2 regions of the Streptomyces sp. NBC_00209 genome follow, and region 1 is predicted to be linked to the other one. Evidence: riboswitches for the same ligand, from Rfam matches in the RefSeq annotation. Region 1 holds a riboswitch; the other holds the start of a gene.
What was found. Region 1 has a riboswitch for S-adenosylmethionine ahead of thrC (threonine synthase). Riboswitches for the same ligand answer to the same signal wherever they lie in the genome.
Positions count from the first base shown of each region.

Region 2: linked by a shared signal. The riboswitch ahead of OG867_RS24250 (aminotransferase class V-fold PLP-dependent enzyme) and the one ahead of thrC (threonine synthase) in region 1 are both predicted to bind S-adenosylmethionine.

Region 1 covers NZ_CP108121.1:3,142,443-3,153,356, forward strand. The annotation lists gene OG867_RS14105 (maltokinase N-terminal cap-like domain-containing protein) at 1-232, opposite strand, end outside; gene OG867_RS14110 (hypothetical protein) at 318-440, shown strand; gene OG867_RS14115 (glycosyl hydrolase family 28-related protein) at 451-2,511, opposite strand; gene OG867_RS14120 (CocE/NonD family hydrolase) at 2,709-4,391, opposite strand; gene OG867_RS14125 (TetR/AcrR family transcriptional regulator) at 4,517-5,227, shown strand; gene groL (chaperonin GroEL) at 5,346-6,971, opposite strand; gene OG867_RS14135 (cold-shock protein) at 7,294-7,500, opposite strand; gene OG867_RS14140 (MoaD/ThiS family protein) at 7,856-8,134, opposite strand; gene thrC (threonine synthase) at 8,163-9,455, opposite strand; SAM riboswitch class I at 9,473-9,599, opposite strand; gene OG867_RS14150 (glucosyl-3-phosphoglycerate synthase) at 9,753-10,691, shown strand; gene OG867_RS14155 (trehalose-6-phosphate synthase) at 10,756-10,914, shown strand, end outside.
Region 2 covers NZ_CP108121.1:5,333,548-5,344,461, reverse strand. The annotation lists gene OG867_RS24260 (rhomboid family intramembrane serine protease) at 1-87, shown strand, start outside; gene OG867_RS24255 (Lrp/AsnC family transcriptional regulator) at 84-365, shown strand; gene OG867_RS24250 (aminotransferase class V-fold PLP-dependent enzyme) at 387-1,763, opposite strand; SAM riboswitch class IV at 1,937-2,054, opposite strand; gene trpD (anthranilate phosphoribosyltransferase) at 2,137-3,201, opposite strand; gene OG867_RS24240 (ubiquinol-cytochrome c reductase cytochrome b subunit) at 3,324-4,970, opposite strand; gene OG867_RS24235 (Rieske 2Fe-2S domain-containing protein) at 4,967-6,022, opposite strand; gene OG867_RS24230 (c-type cytochrome) at 6,019-6,828, opposite strand; gene OG867_RS24225 (heme-copper oxidase subunit III) at 6,891-7,511, opposite strand; gene OG867_RS24220 (hypothetical protein) at 7,714-8,115, shown strand; gene OG867_RS24215 (Ig-like domain-containing protein) at 8,139-9,395, opposite strand; gene OG867_RS24210 (cytochrome c oxidase subunit 4) at 9,520-9,918, opposite strand; gene ctaD (cytochrome c oxidase subunit I) at 9,915-10,914, opposite strand, start outside.

The sequences.
Region 1 (10,914 bases):
GGGCGCCCCGGTAGGTGAGCGGCACGAAGTACGGCACCGGCCCGTCGCCCGAGGTGTCGGTGACCACCATGAACTCGATGCCCACCTCACCCCGCGGGTCGTCCAGCCGGAAGCCGCCGGACTTGACGAGGGAGGGGCGCCCGGGGCCCCCGTACCAGGGGCGGGTCGGAAGCCAGGCGGTGAGCAGTTCGGTCTTGGTCGGCGACAGGGTGGTGCGGTGGATGACGGCCATGCCGGAGGTCTCCCGTGGGTCGCGTGAACAGCTGGTTTCCCTGCGGGCGGAGGCCGTTGTCAGACCCCCGCGCTACCTTGAGCCTATGACCTCTGGGGGCAGCACCACCGTGCGTATCAGGCCGCAGCAGTTCCACGAGACCGCCGGTCCCGGGGACAACGAGGCGTGCATAGGGGTGGCCGGTCCGCCCGGACCGGCCACCGACTAGCGCTTACGCGTCACCAGCCGGACGGTGCCGGGGGCGGGACCACCTCCGGACGGTCGTCGCAGGTGATCGTGTTGGGCAGCAGCCACGGCGCGAGCCAGCCGCCGTCGTTGCCGCCCAGGTCCGTCAGGCCGAACTCCGAACCGGTCGAGGGGAAGTTGAACGAGCCGCAGTTGTTGACGCCCACCGCGCCCACGTTGCGCGCGTCCACGTTCTCGAAGGTGGCGCCGCCCGCCGCGCGGGCGCTCAGCACCGAGGTGCCCGTGCCGTCGACCCTGATGTCCTTGAAGTGGAGGTTCTTGATGACGTACTGGTCCTTCACCCCCCAGTCCGAGACCAGCATGACCGCGTTGTAGGTGCTGTCCAGGAAGTCGCTGCCGGTGACCCGGATATCGGCGCCGTCGATGCTCCGGTCCAGGGCGTAGACCCACAGCGCGCCGAGCCCGATCTTCCAGTTGAGCTCGAACGTGCCCGCGCGGACCGTGGTGTTGCGCGCGAGGTCCACCTTCCCGGCGAAGGGCTCGGCGCCGAAGCGGGAGCCGAGGTGCAGGGCGCTGCCCTCGCGGACCGGGTCGGCGACGAGGTTGTCGGAGACGGTGATGTCGCTGCCGCCGTAGATCGCGATGCCGTTGGCGAGGACCGGGGTCTGCACGGTGTTGTGGTCGAAGGTGTTGCGGGCGTTCGTGGTCTTCTCGGCCCACATGGCGAGGCCGTCGTCGCCCGAGTTGCGTACGAAGGTGTTCGTGACGCGCGAATCGGTCACGCCGGTGTGGAAGTTGATGGCGTCCGCGATCTGGTCCACGATCACGGTGTCGGAGACCTTCAGGTTCTTCATCGGGCCGTCGAACCACATGCCGACCTTGGTGTGGCTGATGTGCAGGCCCGCGAGGGTCGAATCGCTCATCGCGCCGCCGATCGCGTTGACCTGGTCGGTGTCGACGCGCTCGCGCACGTCGCCCTCGATGGCGAAGCCGGACAGATGCACGTTGCGGCTGCCGCCCTCGGCCGCGGACTTCCCGTAGAAGCCGACGCCGGTGTGCGTCGAGCCGTCGGCGGCGGGCTCGGCGAGCGCGACCTCGCGGCCCTTGATCTTCGTGTACCAGCTGCCCGCGCCGGTGATCGTGACGTCGTCCACGACGATGTGCCGGTCGACGCGGTACGTCCCCGACGGGATGTACACCTTCAGATGGGTGCGCCGGGCGAACGCGATCGCCTTCTCGATCGCCCCCGCCGCGTCCCGCCGCCCGGTCGGATCCGCTCCGAACGCGAGGACGTTGGCGGCGAGGAGTTCGACGTGCGGCAGCCCGACCCGCTCGGAGTCCAGCAGGTCGATCGCCGTCCACGCCGCCCGGCTCCCGGCCGGCACGGTCAGCCGTACGGTGTCGCCCGCGCGGTACGTACGGCCGAGCAGGAGGCGCTGCTCGTCGTAGAAGTGGCTCGGCCGGAAGGGCTTGTCCACGACCGGGGAGGGCGTCGTCTCGGCGGGCACGCAGCCGCACTCGGTGATCCACCAGTCGGGGTGGAGGAGCCCGGCGCCCGGGTCGTTGGAGAACGGGTACTGGTTGTACAGCCAGGAGTACTGGGAGGTCAGCGTCATCGTGGACCGCTTGGAGCCGTTCACCGAGACGTCCAGCGGCGCCGTGATCCCGCCGCCGCCCGGCGCGTCCGGGATGCTGTAGCGCACGGTGATCGCGTTGGCCGCGGCGGGCAGCGTGAACTCCACGTGCTGCCCGGGCGCCAGCTTGACCGCCTTCCGGCCGGACGCCTCGGACGGCAGCGTGTACGCGTCCCGGTCCGGGCCGATGACCGTGCCGTTGGTGACCGCGTTCTCGGCCTCCTGCTCCGCGAACGCCACCTTCGCGCCCCGCCCCTGCACCAGCGCGGGGTCGAGCGCGGCGCGCGTGACGACCGGGGCCGGAGCGGCGGCGGGCCGGGGCCCGGCGAGCGCGGGCGCACCGGCCAGCACCCCGAACCCGACGGCGGCCGCGGTCACCGAGGCGACCGTGGACGCGTACAGCCCGGCCCGACGCGGTCTTCGCACCGCCGCCGCGACAGCGGCGATCTTCCGTGACATCGCATGCCCGTTTCTCTGAGGAGTCGACGGGGCTCAACAGCCGTACACGCGTGGGGAGGCCGCCACCGTCATGAGTGAGCCGACAGTAGGGCGCGCGGCGGCCCACCCACAAGACTTATGCGAGGAGATTTCCTCTATATGAGTATTACGTGCACTGACTCGTCATCTTTTTGCGTTCAGATACGCAACAGTGTCGCTCAGCCCTCCGCCACCGCCAGCGTCAACTCCGAGTCCGCGTGCACCGTCACCCCTACGGGTACGAACTCCGTCGCGTCGATCCGGGGCTCCCCCGTGCCCGGGTTCAGGGCGTAGCGCGGGTGGGGGCCGGGGCTGATCTGCCAGCGGACGCGGTGGCCCGGGGCGAAGCGGTGGGCGGCGGGGGTCATCGGGATCGTGACGCGGACCGGGTCCATGCCCGTGGTCCGGAGCCGGGCCAGACCGTCGCAGACGTTGACCGACCGGCCCTCGGGGTCCACGTCGCACAGCCGGACGAACAGGTCGCCGTGCCCCGTGTCCGTGGAGGCGCTGATCCGCGCGGAGACCGGACCGAGGACGGTGAGCGGTCCGGCCAGGGCGGGCCCGGTGAACGTGAGGACGTCCGCGCGCGCCTCCGACGACACGTTGTCCCGCGCCCCCGCCGTACGGGAGAGCAGCGCGCCGCCCAGCGTGGGGACCGGATCGTCCGGGTCGTGGCGGAAGGAGGCGACGGGGGCGGTGTCCGTGGGGGCCTCGCGGGTGAGGTGGCCGTCGGCGGTCGGGTACCAGGAGGCCGTGGCCGCCTCCGGGGGCCACGCGTCCAGGTCCCGGGCGCCCGCCTCCGCGCCGCCCACGTGCACGCGTACCGGCGTCGGGCGCAGACCGGACGGGTCGTCGCACAGATGGGCCCGGAGCCAGGCCAGGGATTCGGTGAACACCTCGGCCCAGCCCGCCTGGAGCGCCGAGGTGTGGGTCCACGGGCCGACGAGCAGGGACGCCTCGCCGCCCGCCCGGCGCAGCCGTCCGTACTGCGCGAACGTCTGGTCCACGAGGGCGTCGTGCCATCCGGTGACGAGGGCGGTGGGCACGGCCGCCCGGTCCGCCGCCCCGGTCAGGGACGCGCCCTCCCAGTACGGGTCGTCCGCCTCCGGGTGGGCCATCACCTCGTCCAGCCAGGGGATCTCACCGCCGAGCGCGTCCGCGTACGCCCCGCGCAGCGGACGCGCGGTGACGGCGGAGCGCAGCCGGCGCTGGAGGCGCAGGGCCGCCCGGAGGAACGCGCCCATACCCCGGTGCTGGTGGGTCATGCCGGCGCCCACGGCGAGCGCGGTCTCCAGGTTGAGGACGCCGTCGGTGTGGAAGAGGGCGTACGGATCGTGCAGCCCCACCTGCACCACCATGGCCTTCAGCTCCGGCGGCGGGTCGAGGGCCAGCGCCCACTGGACGTACCCGAGGTAGCTGGGGCCGACGGTGCCCAAGCGGCCGTCGAACCACGGCTGTTCGCGCAGCCGGCCGACCGCCGCGAGGCCGTCGGCGTGCTCATTGCGCCAGAGGTGGAAGTCGCCGCCCGAGCCGCCCGTGCCCCGGCAGCTCTGAACGACCACGTGGAAGCCCTGCTCGGCGAAGAGGATGCCGTACTGCGGGGACCACGGCACTCCCCGCCCGTACGGCGTACGGACCAGGAGGGTCGGGAAGTCGCCCTCGGCACGCGGGAAGTAGTGGTCGGTGAGCAGAGGACTGCCATCGGCGGCGGGGACCGTCAGGCCGCGCTCGACGCCCACCTTGTGGCGCGCGGCGGGCAGACCGCGCCAGGAGGCGCGCATCAGCCGGGAGGCGAGCGGCGGCTTCGCGGACGACGGCGTCCATGCGGCCCGGGGGCGGGCGTCGTGCGTCGGTCGGGTCATCGTCGCCTCCATCGGTACGTCATGCAGTGGTGCGGCAGCCCCGCACTCTATTCTCGTACTAAGTACGAGAATACTCGATGCTTGGATGGCCTGAGGAGGCGACCCGGGTGAGAGAGGCTGAGCACGTGACCCGCACCGAAGGTGCCGCAGGCATCGATCCACGAGTTCTCTGGCGGGAGCAGGACCGGCCCAGGCGCGGCCGCAGACCCGCCTTCAGCCGCGAGGCGATCACGGCCGCCGCCGTCGCCGTCGCGGACGCCGAGGGGATCGAAGCGGTCACCATGCGGCGGGTCGCCGCGGAGGTGGGCGCCGGCGTCATGTCCCTGTACAGCTACGCCCCCGACAAGGAGACGCTGCTCGACCTGATGATCGACCACGTCTCCGGTGAGCTGCCCACGTCCGGCCCGCTCACCGGCGACTGGCGCGCCGACCTCAAGACCCTCGGCCGCCACCAGCGCGCGAACATGCTCAGCCACCCCTGGCTGCCCGCGGCCGTGCAGGCCCGCCGCACCCTGGGCCCCCGCACGCTCGCCTTCGTGGAGCACGCCCTCGCGGCACTGCGGCCCATCGGGCTCGACGGGGCGGCCCGGCTGGAGATCTTCGCCCAGCTCACGTCGTTCGTGGCGGCCCATGTGGCCTACGAGGTCGCCCAGGCCCGCGCGGCCCAGGACCCCGGGCGGGCGGCCGCCGAGGCGCTGTATCTGGCGGAGGTCGCGGCGGACGGCGACCATCCGGAGCTCGCCGACGCGCTGGCGACGGCCGGACGGCCGGTCACCCCGGACGCCATGTTCGACCGCTTCCTCACCCGGCTCGTGGACGGCCTCGACGCGGGCTGACCCGTACTCGTACACGTACGCACACAGGCGTACCCGTGCACACGACGACACCGGCCCCCGGGGACGAATCCCCGGGGGCCGGTGTCTTGGTACTGCTGGAACTACCGATCCGTCAGGATCAGAAGTCCATGTCACCGCCCGGCATGCCGCCCGGAGCGCCGCCGGCAGCGGCCTTCTCCGGCTTGTCGGCGATGACGGCCTCGGTGGTGAGGAACAGCGCGGCGATCGACGCGGCGTTCTGCAGCGCGGAGCGCGTGACCTTCGCCGGGTCGAGGATGCCCTCGGCGATCATGTCGACGTAGTCGCCGGTCGCGGCGTTCAGGCCGTGACCGATCGGCAGGTTGCGGACCTTCTCCACGACGACGCCGCCCTCAAGACCACCGTTGACGGCGATCTGCTTCAGCGGGGCCTCAAGCGCGAGCTTGACGGCGTTGGCGCCGGTCGCCTCGTCGCCCGAGAGCTCCAGCTTCTCGAAGACGGCCGAAGCCTGGAGCAGAGCCACGCCACCACCGGCGACGATGCCCTCCTCGACGGCGGCCTTGGCGTTGCGCACCGCGTCCTCGATGCGGTGCTTGCGCTCCTTGAGCTCGACCTCGGTGGCGGCACCGGCCTTGATGACGGCCACGCCGCCGGCCAGCTTCGCCAGGCGCTCCTGGAGCTTCTCGCGGTCGTAGTCCGAGTCGGAGTTCTCGATCTCGGCACGGATCTGGTTGACGCGGCCCTGGACCTGGTCGCTGTCACCGGCGCCGTCGACGATCGTCGTCTCGTCCTTGGTGATGACGACCTTGCGGGCGCGGCCGAGCAGGTCGAGACCGGCGTTCTCCAGCTTGAGGCCGACCTCCTCGGAGATGACGGTGCCGCCCGTGAGGATGGCGATGTCACCGAGCATGGCCTTGCGGCGGTCGCCGAAGCCCGGGGCCTTGACGGCGACGGACTTGAAGGTGCCGCGGATCTTGTTGACGACCAGGGTCGACAGGGCCTCGCCCTCGACGTCCTCGGCGATGATCAGCAGCGGCTTGCCCGACTGCATGACCTTCTCCAGCAGCGGAAGGAGGTCCTTCACGTTGCTGACCTTGGAGTTGACGATCAGGATGTACGGGTCGTCCAGGGACGACTCCATGCGCTCCATGTCGGTGGCGAAGTACGCCGAGATGTAGCCCTTGTCGAAGCGCATACCCTCGGTGAGCTCCAGCTCCAGACCGAAGGTCTGGGACTCCTCGACGGTGATGACGCCTTCCTTGCCGACCTTGTCCATGGCCTCGGCGATGAGCTCGCCGATCTGGGTGTCGGCGGCGGAGATGGAGGCGGTCGAAGCGATCTGCTCCTTGGTCTCCACGTCCTTGGCCTGCTCCAGGAGGGCGGCGGAGACGGCCTCGACGGCCTTCTCGATGCCCCGCTTGAGAGCCATCGGGTTCGCACCCGCGGCCACGTTGCGCAGACCCTCGCGGACGAGCGCCTGGGCGAGAACGGTGGCGGTGGTCGTACCGTCGCCGGCGACGTCGTCCGTCTTCTTGGCGACCTCCTTGACCAGCTCCGCACCGATCTTCTCGTACGGGTCCTCCAGCTCGATCTCCTTGGCGATGGACACACCATCGTTGGTGATCGTGGGGGCGCCCCACTTCTTCTCAAGGACGACGTTGCGACCCTTGGGGCCAAGGGTGACCTTGACGGCGTCGGCGAGCTGGTTCATGCCGCGCTCGAGACCGCGCCGGGCCTCCTCGTCGAACGCGATGATCTTGGCCATGTGAAGTGGTCCTCCCGGACAGGGGTGGATTGCTCCGGACCGAGTGGCGCCCGCGACGGACGGCCTGCGTGCCCTGCGGTTCCTTCCCGCCTGGCCTGCGGGCCTCACCGGCCCGGTCCAAAATTCTGTCACTCTCACCTGGAGAGTGCTAAGCCCAATGATTAGCACTCGACCCCCGAGAGTGCAAGCGCCCCCGGCCGGAGTGTGGACAACCCCGGCAGCCCCGGGACGCACCCGGGCAACGCGAAGGGCCCGTACCCCTATAGGTACGGACCCTTCGTACGTACGTGCGTGGCGTCGCGGCCGACGTGCCGTGCCGGGCTCAGCCGACGGCGAGCTTGACCATGTCCGCCTGCGGCCCCTTCTGGCCCTGCGAGATCTCGAACTCGACCCGCTGACCTTCTTCGAGGGTGCGGTACCCGTCCATCTGGATCGCGCTGTAGTGGACGAATACATCCGCACCACCGTCGACCGCGATGAAGCCGTACCCCTTCTCCGCGTTGAACCATTTGACGGTGCCCTGAGCCATGCCTAACTCCCCTGTAACGTGTATGCGCCGAAGCGCGTCGACCGCGGCTGAATGTATCTGCCCAACTGCCCTGTGCAACAGGTCAATCGGACGACAATTCTGCGCAGCACCGATCGCCCGAATATGAGGAATTCATGAGTTTCCGGGGCAAGTCGGGCCCGGCAAAGGCGACTTAAGGCGCAAGAGGCGCAGGCACATTGGCTGCTTCTGATCGTGGCGCGGCGCATTCTCATATGCGAGGGGCACGGGCAGCGAAGGGGACTTCCCACACTCTACCCCGCTCAACCATGCAGAATTGCCCCCTCCGCTTCTCGCGCGGAGGGGGCAATTACGGTGACGCCACGGAGCCTTGGGCTCAGCAGCCGCCGGCCACTGCGGGGATGATCGAGACGCCGGCACCGTCCGGGGTCGCCGCGTCGAGGCCGCCTTCAAAGCGCACGTCGTCGTCGTTGACGTACACGTTGACGAAGCGGCGCAGCTTGCCCTGGTCGTCCAGCACGCGGGCGGCGATGCCCGGGTGGTCCTTCTCCAGCGAGGCGATGACCTCGGAGAGGGTCGCGCCCTCGGCCGGAACCTCGGCCTGGCCGCCGGTGTAGGTGCGGAGGATGGTGGGAATGCGGACCTTGACGCTCATGGCGGTGCCTTCCTGAAGTCTCGGGTGGTCAGCTGGTGGCGAGTCCGGCGGCGCGGAAGGCGTCCAGGCTCGGGCGGATCGTGGCGGTCGCCTGCGAGGTGTCGGCCACCGCGTCCAGCGTCTTGAGGCCGTCACCCGTGTTCAGGACGACGGTGGTGAGTGCCGGGTCGAGCAGGCCGGCGTCGATCAGCTTCTTCGTCACGCCGACCGTCACCCCGCCCGCCGTCTCGGCGAAGATGCCCTCGGTGCGGGCCAGCAGCTTGATCGCGTCCACGACCTGCTCGTCGTTGACGTCCTCGATGGCACCGCCGGTGCGGCGGGCGATGTCCAGGACGTACGGGCCGTCGGCCGGGTTGCCGATCGCGAGGGACTTGGCGATCGTGTTCGGCTTCTGCGGGCGGACCACGTCGTGACCGGCCTTGAAGGCGGTGGAGACCGGGGAGCAGCCCTCGGCCTGGGCGCCGAAGATCTTGTACGGCCTGTCCTCGACCAGGCCGAGCTTGATCAGCTCCTGGAGGCCCTTGTCGATCTTCGTGAGCTGCGAGCCGGACGCGATCGGGATGACGATCTGGTCGGGCAGCTGCCAGCCGAGCTGCTCGCAGATCTCGTACGCGAGCGTCTTGGAACCCTCGCCGTAGTACGGACGCAGGTTGACGTTGACGAACCCCCAGCCCTCGCCCAGCGGATCGCCGATGAGCTCGGAGCAGAAGCGGTTGACGTCGTCGTAGTTGCCCTCGATGCCGACCAGCTCACCGCCGTACACCGCGGCCATGACGACCTTGCCCTGCTCCAGGTCGTGCGGGATGAACACGCAGGAGCGCAGGCCCGCCCGCGACGCGGCGGCGCCGACCGCACCGGCGAGGTTGCCGGTCGAGGAGCAGGAGAGCGTGGTGAAGCCGAAGGCACGGGCCGCCTCGACGGCGATGGCGACGACGCGGTCCTTGAAGGAGTGCGTCGGGTTGCCGGAGTCGTCCTTCACGTACAGGCCGCCGGTCACACCCAGCTCGCGGGCGAGGTTGTCGGCCTTGACCAGCTTGGTGAAGCCGGGGTTGAGATTGGGCTTGTCGGCCACATCGGCGGGCACCGGCAGCAGCGGCGCGTAACGCCAGATGTTGTTCGGGCCGGCCTCGATGCGCTTCTTCAGCTCGTCGGAGGAGCCGCTCGGCAGGTCGTACGCCACTTCGAGCGGCCCGAAACAGGACGCACAGGCGAAAAGGGGACCGAGTGCGAACCGTTCACCGCACTCGCGACAGGAAAGAGCCGCGGCGGGACCCAGGTCCACAGAAGATTCGGTGTTCACTGCGACGGTTTCAACAGCCATGATGGCGAGGCCCTTTCTCCTCATCTTCCTCACGGCGCTTTTCGCCGCAAGACGGAATTGGCACCTTCCCCACCTGACCTCGCGGTCGGCAGGAGGGTTGCCGGGACTTCAACGGGCCGTTCCCTCTGTCCCTCTGGATGAGCGCTGTGGCAACGGATCATGGATCCGCGCGTTTGTCGGCGGACCGACCCCGACATGCGAGGGACGTCCGCGTTGTTCAAGACTGTAACCGAAGGACCGGACGGGTGAGATAGCCGTCCGTACCGCGAGATGGATCACAAACAGGGAGTATCGACCGTGCTCGAAGAGGTCGAACGCTGGCTGACCAGGCGTTCCTGGTCAGCCGCCGACCACCCGCCGGAGAGTGTGCGGGCCGCCGCGAACGGTACGGGCGTGAGCGTCGTTCTACCGGCCCTCAACGAGGCCGCGACCGTCGGCGACATCGTCGCGACGATCCGGCGCGAGCTGATGGAGCGCGTTCCGCTGGTGGACGAGCTGGTCGTGATCGACTCGGGCTCCACGGACGCCACCGCCGAGGTCGCCCGCCGCGCGGGCGCCCGGGTCGTCCACCGCGACGCGATCCTGCCCCGCCTCCCCGCCGTCCCCGGCAAGGGCGAGGTGCTGTGGCGGTCGCTCCTGGTGACCAGCGGCGACATCCTGTGCTTCATCGACGCGGACCTGAAGGACTTCTCGGCCGACTTCGTCTCCGGCATCGTCGGCCCGCTGCTCGCCCACCCCGAGGTCCAGTTCGTCAAGGCGATGTACGACCGGCCGCTCGGCGAGCTGGCCGGCCAGGGCGGCCGCGTCACCGAGCTGGTGGCCCGCCCCCTGCTGAACCTCCACTGGCCGCTGCTCGCGGGCTTCGTCCAGCCGCTCGGCGGCGAGTATGCCGTACGCCGTACGCTTTTGGAGCGGCTGCCGTTCCCGGTCGGTTACGGGGTCGAGCTCGGCCTGCTCGTGGACGCGCTGCACACCGTGGGCCTCGACGCCCTCGCCCAGGTGGACGTCGGCGTCCGCGTCCACCGCCACCAGGACGGCCAGGCGCTCGGCCGGATGGCCGCCGCGATCTACCGCACCGCGCAGGTGCGGCTCTCCCGGGGCCATCTGGTGCGCCCCTCGCTGACCCAGTACGAACGCGGACCGGACGGGTTCGTTCCCCGCACGTACCCCGTCGACACGCAGGAGAGGCCGCCCATGTGCGAGATCGAGGAGTACGTGGCACGCCGCGCGGCCTGATCACGACCCCACGCCGTCCGGCTTCGTACGTTTGGGCGGATCGGGTTCGGGCTAGATTCCGGCCATGGTCTCCGAGCACGCCCCCCAGCCCGCTGCCCAGGTCCTCGTCGCGTCCAACCGCGGCCCCGTCTCGTACGCCGTGGGCGTAGACGGCACCCTCGAAGCGAAACGGGGCGGGGGCGGGCTCGTCTCCGGCCTCAGCGCCGTGGACGACAAGATGTGG
Region 2 (10,914 bases), 2.2 Mb from region 1:
TACGCCTGGGGCCGCTACAGGCGCGACACCGGAGGCCCTAGAGTGAAGTCTTCAGCCACGGCCACCGAGGGAGAAACACAGCCGTGATCACCGCGATCGTGCTCATCAAAACCAGCGTGGACCGGATTCCCGAGATCGCCGAGGCCATCGCCGCGCTGGACAGCGTCAGCGAGGTCTTCTCGGTCACCGGCACCTACGACCTGATCGCCATGGTCCGGGTGGCCAAGCACGACGACCTGGCCGAGGTCATCCCCGGCCGGATCAGCAAGATCCAGGGTGTCGAGGCGACCGACACCCACGTGGCCTTCCGCACGTACTCGCAGCACGACCTGGAGGCCGCGTTCTCCATCGGCCTGGACGCGTAGGCGGCCCGCGCCGCCCGGCCCTCAGACCTGGGCGGCGCCCCGGTCCGGCACGCAACGGCCGTCCTCGGTGCGGTACTTCCAGCGTGCCCCGTCGCTCACCAGCTCCCGGACCGCGCGCAGGAAGCGCTCGACGTGCTCGTCCGGGGTCCCGGCGCCGAAGCTGACCCGGATCGCGTTCAGAGACCGCTCGCCCGGCTCCGCCTCCGGCGCACCGCACTCCCCCGCCTCGCCCGGGTCGCTGCCGAGCAGGGTGCGCACGAGCGGGTGGGCGCAGAAGAGGCCGTCGCGCACCCCGATGCCGTACTCGGCGGAGAGGGCGGCGGCGAAGTGCGAGCTGTTCCAGCCCTCCACCACGAACGAGATCACGCCGACCCGCGGTGCGTCGTCGCCGAACAGCGAGAGCACCTTCACCTCGGGGACCCCGGCGAGCCCCGTCAGCACCTCGCCGACGAGGTGCTGCTCGCGGGCGACCAGCCGGTCGAATCCGGCCTCGGTGAGCGCCTTGCAGGCGGAGGCGATGGAGTAGACGCCGATGACGTTGGGCGAGCCGGCCTCGTGGCGGGCGGCTGTGGTGTGCCACTCGACGTCCACGCCGCCGTCCGTACGCCGGGCCACCGTGCGGGAGGCGCCGCCGCCGGCCAGGTACGGCTCGGCGTCGCGCAGCCAGTCGGCCCGGCCGGCCAGGACGCCCGAGCCGAACGGGGCGTACAGCTTGTGCCCGGAGAAGGCGACCCAGTCCACGTCCAGCTCGGCGATGTCCACGGGGTGGTGCGGGGCGAGCTGGGCGGCGTCCAGGACGATCCGGGCGCCGTGGGAGTGCGCGGCGGCGGCCAGCTCCCGTACGGGCCACAGCTCGCCGGTGACGTTGGAGGCGCCGGTGACGCAGACCAGCGCGGGGCCGTGGGGCTCACGCTCGGCGAGGGCCCGCTCCAGGGTGGCGACGGCCTGGGCGGGGGTGCGCGGGGCATTCAGGTAGGTGACGCGGGCGTCGCGCCAGGGCAGCAGCGAGGCGTGGTGCTCGGTCTCGAAGACGAAGACCTGGCAGTCGGCGGGCAGCGCGGCGGCCAGCAGGTTCAGCGAGTCCGTGGTGGACCGGGTGAAGACCACCTGGTCCTCGGGGCGGCAGCCCAGGAACTCCGCCACGGTGGCCCGGCTCGACTCGAAGAGGTCCGTGGAGAGCTGCGAGAGGTACCCGGCGCCCCGGTGCACGCTGCCGTAGTACGGGGCGTACGCGGCCACGTCGTCCCAGACCCGCTTCAGCGCCGGGGCGCTCGCCGCGTAGTCCAGCGCGGCGTAGCCGACCTCTCCACCGGTGACCAGCGGGACGCGGACGTCCTCGCCCAGAACCGGCAGCGGGGCACAAAGCGACTGGTCGGCGGCAGCGGTGAAGACAGACATGGCGAACTCCCGTAACAGGCAGGCGAATTCCGCGTGCCGGCACAGACGCGGCAGCACGGAGTGAAGAGAAGGGGGTGTGCGGAGAAGGGCCTCGGGCCCTAACGCATTCGCTTGCTCACAAGAGGCTCCCTGAGGACCAAGGACCCCACGGGTGGACGTCTGCGACGTCGAGGGGTCCGCGCTTGCCGCAGACCTCGCTGCCTGCGGCCTGGTCTTCACCCGGGGCACCCCGCCACGGACGGAGGGTTGCCGGACAGCGGGCCGGGGCCGTAGTCGCTGTCACTCATGACCTGCGCAGCATCTTGCCATACGTACGGGAACGCGCAAGGCGCAGTCCGCGATCCGGACTGCGCCCTGCCGCACATCGATGCGCTCACGCGTTGCTGGCGACGACCCATCTCTCCAGCGCCCGCCCGGCCGCACCCGAGTCGATCGACTCGGCGGCCTTCGCCATACCGGCCCGGATCTGCTCGGTGAGCGGCCCCTCGCCCGGGTCCAGCGCGACCAGCGCCGCCGCCGAGTTGAGCAGCACCGCGTCCCGTACCGGACCGGTCTCCCCGGCTAGCAGCCGGCGCGCCACATCCGCGTTGTACGAGGCGTCGGCGCCACGCAGCGCCTCCACCGGGACCAGCTCGACGCCCACGTGGCGCGGGTCGAAGGTCTCCTCGCGGACCACGCCGTCCCGGGCCACCCAGACCCGCGAGGTCGCCGTGGTGGTCAGCTCGTCCAGGCCGTCGTCGCCCCGGAAGACCAGGGCGGAGTTGCCGCGCTCGGCGAGGACGCCCGCGACGATGGGGGCCATGCGCAGATCGGCCACCCCGATCGCCTGGGAGCGCACCTTGGCCGGGTTGGTGAGCGGGCCCAGGATGTTGAACGTGGTCGGCGCGCCCAGCTCCGCACGCGCCTTGGCCGCGTGGCGCAGGGCGGGGTGGAACTTCACCGCGAAGCAGAAGGTGATGCCCGCCTCCTCGGCCACCTCCACGACGCGGCGGGGAGCCAGCTCCAGGTTGACGCCGAGCTTCCCGAGCACGTCCGACGAGCCGCTGGCCGACGAGGAGGCGCGGCTGCCGTGCTTGACGACCTTCGCGCCGGTGCCGGCCACGACGATCGCGGACATCGTGGAGATGTTGACGGTCTTCGCCATGTCGCCGCCGGTGCCGACGATGTCGACGGTGCGGCCGGGCACCTCGATGGTCGTGGCGTGCTCGTACATCGCGCGGACCAGGCCGGAGACCTCGGTGACCGTCTCGCCCTTGGCACGCAGGGCGACCGCGAATCCGGCGATCTGCACGTCGGTCGCCTCGCCGCTCATGATGCGGTCCATGGCCCAGGCGGTGGCGTCGGAACCCAGGTCCTCGCCGCGCAGCAGGGGGGTCAGCACGCCGGGCCAGGAGAAGGCCGCCACGCTGTCGCCGCCGTCCGGGGTCACAACGTTCATGGTCCGCTCCTGGGGTCCACAGCCGATAAGGGGTCGGCTCCACCCTATCGAGCCCCGGGGACGGCAAAGAGCCCCGTCCATCGAATGGACGGGGCTCTCGCCGTGGCGTTCAGAACGGGTGATCAGTGGTGGCCGTGGCCGCTGGTGATCTCCTTGTACTCCTCGGCGGTGGGCTTGGCGATCTGGCTGTCCTCGCCGTACAGGCTCTTGCTGAGCCGCGCCCGGACCTTGGTGATCCTGGAGACCTTGCGCTCCACACCGTTCTCGTCGACCGTCGGGCCGATTTCGAGCGGCTGGTACTGCTCGTGCGCGGTGAGCGCGTATCGCGCCTCCGGCGAGAGCGGCTCGTGGACCTCCACGAACTCACCGTGCGGCAGGCGCTTGATGAGCCCGGACTCGCGGCCGTGCAGCACCTTCTCCTTGTCGCGGCGCTGAAGGCCGAGGCAGATCCGCCGGGTCGCGACGAACGCGATGACCGGGCCGACGAAGAAGGCGATACGGACGAACCAGCTGATCGAGTTGAGCGAGAGGCTGAAGTGCGTCGCCCAGATGTCGTTGCCGCCGCCGATCAGCATGACGAAGTAGATCGTCACCCAGGCGACACCGAGGGCCGTCCGGGTCGGCGCGTTGCGCGGCTTGTCCAGGATGTGGTGCTCGCGCTTGTCCCCGGTGATCCAGGACTCGATGAACGGCCACATGGCCAGCGCACCGAGCACCACACCGAACAGGACGAGCGGGATGAAGACACCCAGGACCAGCGTGTGGCCCCAGAGGTTGATCTCCCAGCCAGGCATCACACGGACGAAGCCCTCGGCGAAGCCCATGTACCAGTCCGGCTGGGCGCCCGTGGACACCTGGTCGGGACGGTACGGGCCGATGGCCCAGATCGGGTTGATCGAGGCGATCGCCGCGATGATCGCGATGAAGCCGAAGACGAGGAAGAAGAACCCGCCGGCCTTCGCCATGTACACCGGCAGCAGGGGCATGCCGACGACGTTCTTGTTCGTCTTGCCGGGACCCGCGAACTGGGTGTGCTTGTGGTAGAAGACCAGGATCAGGTGGCCGACCACGAGCCCGAGCATGATGCCCGGCAGCAGCAGGATGTGGATCGAGTAGAACCTCGCGATGATGTCGCCGCCGGGGAACTCCCCGCCGAACAGGAACATCGACAGGTACGTACCCACGACCGGTGTCGCCAGGATCGCGCCCTGGGTGAAGCGGACACCCGTACCGGAGAGCAGGTCGTCCGGCAGCGAGTAACCGGTGAACCCGGTGAACATGCCGAGGACGAACAGCAGGAAGCCGAACAGCCAGTTGATCTCGCGCGGCTTGCGGTACGCGCCGGTGAAGAAGACGCGCATCATGTGCACGAACATGCCGGCCAGGAAGATGACCGCGGCCCAGTGGTGGATCTGCCGGACCAGCAGACCACCGCGGACGTCGAAGCTGATGTTCAGCGTCGAGGCGTACGCCTCCGACATCCGGATGCCCTGCATGGGCTCGTACGGGCCGTGGTACACGACCTCGTTCATGCTCGGGTGGAAGAACAGCGTCAGGTACACACCCGTGAGGATGATGATGATGAAGCTGTAGAGGCAGATCTCACCGAGCATGAAGGACCAGTGGTCCGGGAAGATCTTGCGCATGTTGGACTTGGCGAGGGAGTAGATCCCCAGCCGGCCGTCGGCCCAGTCGGCCACCCGCTCACCGGCGGGTGCCTTGCGGTTGCCCGGCGCTGCGGCGCCGGGAGTGTTCGTCGCAGTACTCATCCGCGCTCCCAGAATGCAGGACCGACGGGCTCTTCGAAGTCACCGAGCGCCTGGAGGTTGCCCTCGCTGTTCACGCCGATCCGCAGCTGCGGGAGGGCGTGGCCGGCCGGACCGAAGATGACGCGGGCGCCGTCGGAGAGGTCGAAGGTGGACTGGTGGCACGGGCAGAGCACGTGGTGCGTCTGCTGCTCGTACAGGCTGATCGGGCAGCCGACGTGCGTGCAGATCTTCGAGAAGGCCACGATGCCCTCGTGCGCCCACTCGCGCTCGCGCTTGTCCTTGATGTCGTCCGGCTCGATGCGGATGATCATCAGGGCGGCCTTGGCGATCTGCGTCTGGAAGTCCTCGTCGTGCTCCTCCAGGCCCTCGGGCATGGCGAAGGTCAGCGAACCGACGACCACGTCCTCGGGACGCAGCGGCTCCATCGTGTTCATGTTGACGAGCTGCTTGCCCTCGGCCCACAGGGTCTTGCGGAGCTTCTTCTCCGGCAGCGGACCCAGGTCGCGCAGCAGCATCACGCCGGAGAGCGGCACCAGGGCCAGCGCGCCGAACATGGTGTTGCGGATCAGCTTGCGCCGGCCGAGCGCGGACTCCCGGGCGCCGTCCGCGAAGTCGGACAGCACCTTCGCCTTGACCTCGGGCGTCGCCTCGATGGCGTGCCGGTCGTCGGCGACCTCGACGTCGGACATCAGGGTGCGCGCCCAGTGGACGGCGCCCGCGCCGATCAGGAAGAGCGCCAGGCCCAGGGTCAGACCCAGGGAGAAGTTGAGCGCGCTGACATGACCGAACGGGAAGATGAAGACGATCTTGTCGACCGGGAAGATGACGTAGGAGGCGATGAAGCCCACCGTCGCCAGCATGGACAACAGGAACATGGTCGCGACGGTGCGCTCGGAGCGCTTCGCGGCCCGCTCGTCGATGTCCTGGATGCGCGGCCTGTGGGCCGGCAGCCCCGGGTCGGCGAACGGCTCGTCGTGCGCCTTGTCCACCGCGTCGTGCGCGGCGCCCTGCGCGTCGGGCAGGTTCTCTTCTGGAATCTCTTGGCTACTCATGACTTCTTGGCCTTAGCGGTGTGGGCCGCGACCCAAATGGCAACTGCGATCAGACCGCCCAGACCGAAGATCCAGCCGAACAGGCCCTCGCTGACCGGACCCAGGCCACCGAGTGCGAGGCCGCCGGGGGACTCGGCTTCGGAGCCGTTCACGGTCTTGACGTAGGCGATGATGTCCCGCTTCTGCTGCTCGGGCATGGTCGAGTCCGGGAAGGACGGCATGCTCTGCGGGCCGGTCAGCATGGCCTCGTAGATGTGCTTCGGGTCCACGCCGTCCAGGTCCGGCGCGTACTTGCCATTCGTCAGTGCGCCACCCTTGCCGGTGAAGTTGTGGCACTGCGCGCAGTTGGTACGGAACAGGTCGCCACCCTTGGCGATGTCCGCACCCTCAGGGCTGACCTGGCTCTTGGTCGGGACGACCGGACCGGCGCCGAGCGACGCGACGTAGGCCGCGAGCTGGTCGATCTCGGCCTGGCTGTAGATGACCTTCTTCTTCGGTACCTGGGCGCCCGGCTGCTGCGCGGGCATACGGCCCGTACCGACCTGGAAGTCCACGGCGGCGGAGCCCACGCCGACAAGCTGCGGCCCGTCGGAGGTGCCCTGACCGCCGGTTCCGTGGCAGCTGGCGCAACCGACGGAGTACAGCTTCTTGCCCTCGTCGATGGCGAGGGACTGGGCGGTGTCGTCGGCCTGCGCCTTACTCGCGGGCGCGAACGCGGCGTACAGCCCCCCGGTGGCCGCCAGCGCGAGGAGTAGTACGACGACTGCCGCCAACGGATGGCGTCGTCGTGCGGAGAGCTTTTTCACGGATTACCCCGGTGTCAGGATCTTCTGCGTCGATGCTGGATGTGGTTCGGGCTCGGGCCCGGTTACTTGATCATGTAGATCGTGGCGAAGAGGCCGATCCACACGACATCGACGAAGTGCCAGTAATAGGACACGACGATGGCGGCGGTCGCCTGTTCATGGGTGAACCTCTTGGCCGCGTATGTCCTGCCCAGAACGAGCAGGAAGGCGATGAGACCGCCCGTCACATGCAGACCGTGGAAGCCGGTGGTCAGGTAGAACACCGAGCCGTACGGGTCGGAGGACAGCGAGAGGCCGTCCTTCTTCACCAGCTCGGTGTACTCGAAGACCTGGCCTCCGATGAAGATCGAACCCATCACGAAAGTGATCACGAACCAGGCACGGAGCTTCTTCACATCGCCCCGCTCCGCGGCGAAGACGCCGAGCTGGCAGGTGAGTGAGGAGAGCACCAGGATCGTGGTGTTCGTCGCCGAGAACGGGAAGTTCAGGGCGGACGCCATTTCCTTCCAGTGTTCCGGTCCGGTCACCGATCGCAGGGTGAAGTACATCGCGAAGAGGGCCGCGAAGAACATCAGCTCGGAACTCAACCAGATGATGGTTCCGACGCTGGTGAGGTTCGGCCGATTGACCGACGGGTGCGCGTGCCCGGTTTCTACTGTCGTTGCTGTCGCCACGACCGACATTATGTCGGTCGCTTATCCCGCCCTCACTCCGGGGGGTGCCGTTCGGTGTGTCAGAGGGGTGTGTCCTGCCCGAACGGCCCAGGGAAGGCCGGTGCGAACCGGTACTGACACGCTGTCGGGCGGAGTACGATCCGCGCATCGGACGGCTCTCGTTCCCCGGGGGCCCCGAGTGCCCCGAAGACACGGATGTCACGGAGGAACCATGCAGCCGACCGCCACGGTCCTGGTCTACAGCGACAACGCGCACACCCGTGAGCAGGTGAGGCTGGCAGCAGGGCGCAGGCCCGCGGCGGACGTACCGCCGGTGGAGTTCCTGGAGTGCGCCACCCTGCCCGCCGTCCTGGACGCCCTGGAGCACGGAGGCGTCGACGTCTGCGTGCTGGACGGCGAGACCGCTCCGGCGGGCGGCATGGGCGTCTGCCGGCAGATCAAGGACGAGATCTTCCGCTGCCCGCCGGTCCTGGTCCTCATCGGGCGCCCGCAGGACGCCTGGCTGGCCACCTGGAGCCGTGCGGACGCCGCGGTGACGCTGCCGGTGGAGCCGGTGGAGTTCGCGGACTCCCTGGCCGCCCTGCTGCGTACACGGCTGTCCGTGGGGGCCTGAGCCCCCACGGACGGTTCCCACGGTCAGACCTGGGGGCGCAGTCGCGCCGCGCTGACCTTGTCGACCTTCGGTGCGGTGGTGTCGTTGTTCAGCGCGCTGCCCTTCTGCCACTTGGCCCAGGACAGGTTCCAGTCGCCGTAGCCGTTGTCGAAGGGCGTCATCGTCTCGCCGTCGCTGCCGACGACGCTGACGATGTCGCCCTCGCGCACGGTGTTGAAGAACCATTCGGCCTCGCTGGTGCTCATGCCGGTGCAGCCGTGGCTGACGTTGGCGTACCCCTGCGAGCCGGTGGACCAGGGCGCCGCGTGCACGTATTCGCCGCTCCATGTCACCCGGGTGGCCCAGTAGACGTCGAGGTCGTACGAGTCGGAGGACCCGGCGGCGATCCCGATGGATTCCCCGCGCATACGTACGTACTGCTCTTTTCCGAGCACCACCTTGACGCCGTTGCGCGTGTCGAACCCGGGTTTGCCCGTGGTGACTGGGATGGTGTTGATCACTTCGCCGTTGCGGAGCACCGTCATGGAGTGCTCCGAGGCGTCCGTGATGGCCTCGATGCGGTCCCCCGTGGTGATCTTCAGCGCCTTGGTGGGCGCCCCGTAGAGCGAGTTGGTGACCTTTATGCCGGTCAGGTTGGAGCTGACTTCGATGTCGGCCTTCGCCGGCCAGTACTCCTTGGGCCGGTAGTGCAGCGTCTTGTCGTCCACCCAGTACCAGGAGCCGGCGACCGAGGGCGTGGAGCGGACCCGCAGGCCGCGCTCGACGGTGGCGCGTGAGGCGTTGTCCGTGACGGGGGCGCTGAGCGTGGCGACGAGGGGCTGGCCGACGCCGTAGGTGCCCGCCTGGGGGCCGAAGGCGACCTTGAGGAACTTGGTGGCCTTGGCGGTGTCGAAGGACATCGTGCGGGAGCCGGGGGCCCCGTCGTCGTCCTCCATACGGACCTTGACGGCGTAACGGGTCCCTGCGGCCAGCGGAGCGGTGGAGTGCCACCGGTGTCCGTCGGCGTCGAGTTCGCCCGCCAGATGGCGTCCTGCGGCGTCCACGGCCGTGACGTCGGTGATCCGGCCGTCGTCGGCGTCGACCCGGATCTCCAGGGGCTTGTCCGGGTTCACCTTCTTGCCGCCGTCGGGCGTGTTGAAGGAGACCTCGTCCGCCGCGTCGAACGGCTGGGACGACAGGGGGTGACCATCGGAATCCCCGCAGGCTGCCGCCCCGGCGACCAAGGTCGCGGCCAGCAGAGTGCAGCTCACTACGGGACGGATGCGCAGCGTGTGGTTCATGGACTCACGCTAAGAACATTCGTCCGTTTCAGCGCGCGGGACGACTGCAAACGGGGGGCCGCCACTTCGTTTCGAAGTGTCGGCCCCCCGTCAGGTGGAGCGGTGTGCTACCGGCGGACCGGTCTCACTGGGTGCGGTTCTCACCGCGGTAGTACTCGAAGACCCAGCCGAAGAGGCCGACCAGGAGGAGCGGCGCCGAGAAGAACAGCAGCCACCAGCCGAAGACGACGCCCATGAAGGCGAAGGCACCGCCGATCGCCAGCGAGAGCGGCTGCCAGCTGTGCGGGGAGAAGAACCCCACCTCGCCGGCCTCGTCCGCGACGTCGGCCTCCTTGTTGTCCTGCGCCATCGCGTCGACCCGCCGGGCCGTGAAGGCCAGGTAGAAGCCGATCATGAGGCTCAGCCCGAACGCCAGGACCAGCGCGGTGGTGCCGACGGGCTCCTTCGACCACACGCCGTACGTGATGGCCATGACGAGGATGAACAGCGCCAGACCGAGGAACATCTTGCCCTGGATCTTCACTTGCCCGCCTCCTTGCCGCCCGCGAGGGCCTTGTCACCCTCGGAGGCGTGGTCCAGCTGCTCCAGCGCGGTGATCTCCGGGTGGTGCAGGTCGAACGCCGGGGATTCGGAGCGGATACGGGGCAGCGTGAGGAAGTTGTGCCGCGGCGGCGGGCAGGAGGTCGCCCACTCCAGCGAACGGCCGTAGCCCCACGGGTCGTCCACCTCGACCTTCTTGCCGTACTTGGCGGTCTTCCAGACGTTGTAGAAGAACGGCAGGATCGACAGGCCGAGCAGGAACGACGAGATGGTCGAGATGGTGTTCAGCGCGGTGAAGCCGTCCGCGGCGAGGTAGTCCGCGTAACGCCGCGGCATGCCCTCCGCGCCCAGCCAGTGCTGCACCAGGAACGTGCCGTGGAAGCCGATGAACAGCGTCCAGAAGGTGATCTTCCCAAGCCGCTCGTCCAGCATCTTGCCGGTGAACTTCGGCCACCAGAAGTGGAATCCGGAGAACATCGCGAACACCACGGTGCCGAAGACGACGTAGTGGAAGTGCGCGACCACGAAGTACGAGTCGGAGACGTGGAAGTCCATCGGCGGCGAGGCCAGGATGACGCCGGTCAGACCACCGAAGGTGAAGGTGATCAGGAAGCCGATCGCCCAGAGCATCGGTGTCTCGAAGGACAGCGAGCCCTTCCACATCGTGCCGATCCAGTTGAAGAACTTCACCCCGGTGGGCACCGCGATGAGGAACGTCATGAAGGAGAAGAACGGCAGCAGCACCCCACCGGTGACGTACATGTGGTGGGCCCACACGGTCACCGAGAGGCCGGCGATGGAGATCGTCGCGGCCACCAGGCCGATGTAACCGAACATCGGCTTGCGGCTGAAGACCGGGATCACTTCGGAGATGATCCCGAAGAACGGCAAGGCGATGATGTACACCTCTGGATGCCCGAAGAACCAGAAGAGGTGTTGCCACAGCAAGGCGCCGCCGTTGGACGCGTCGAACACATGG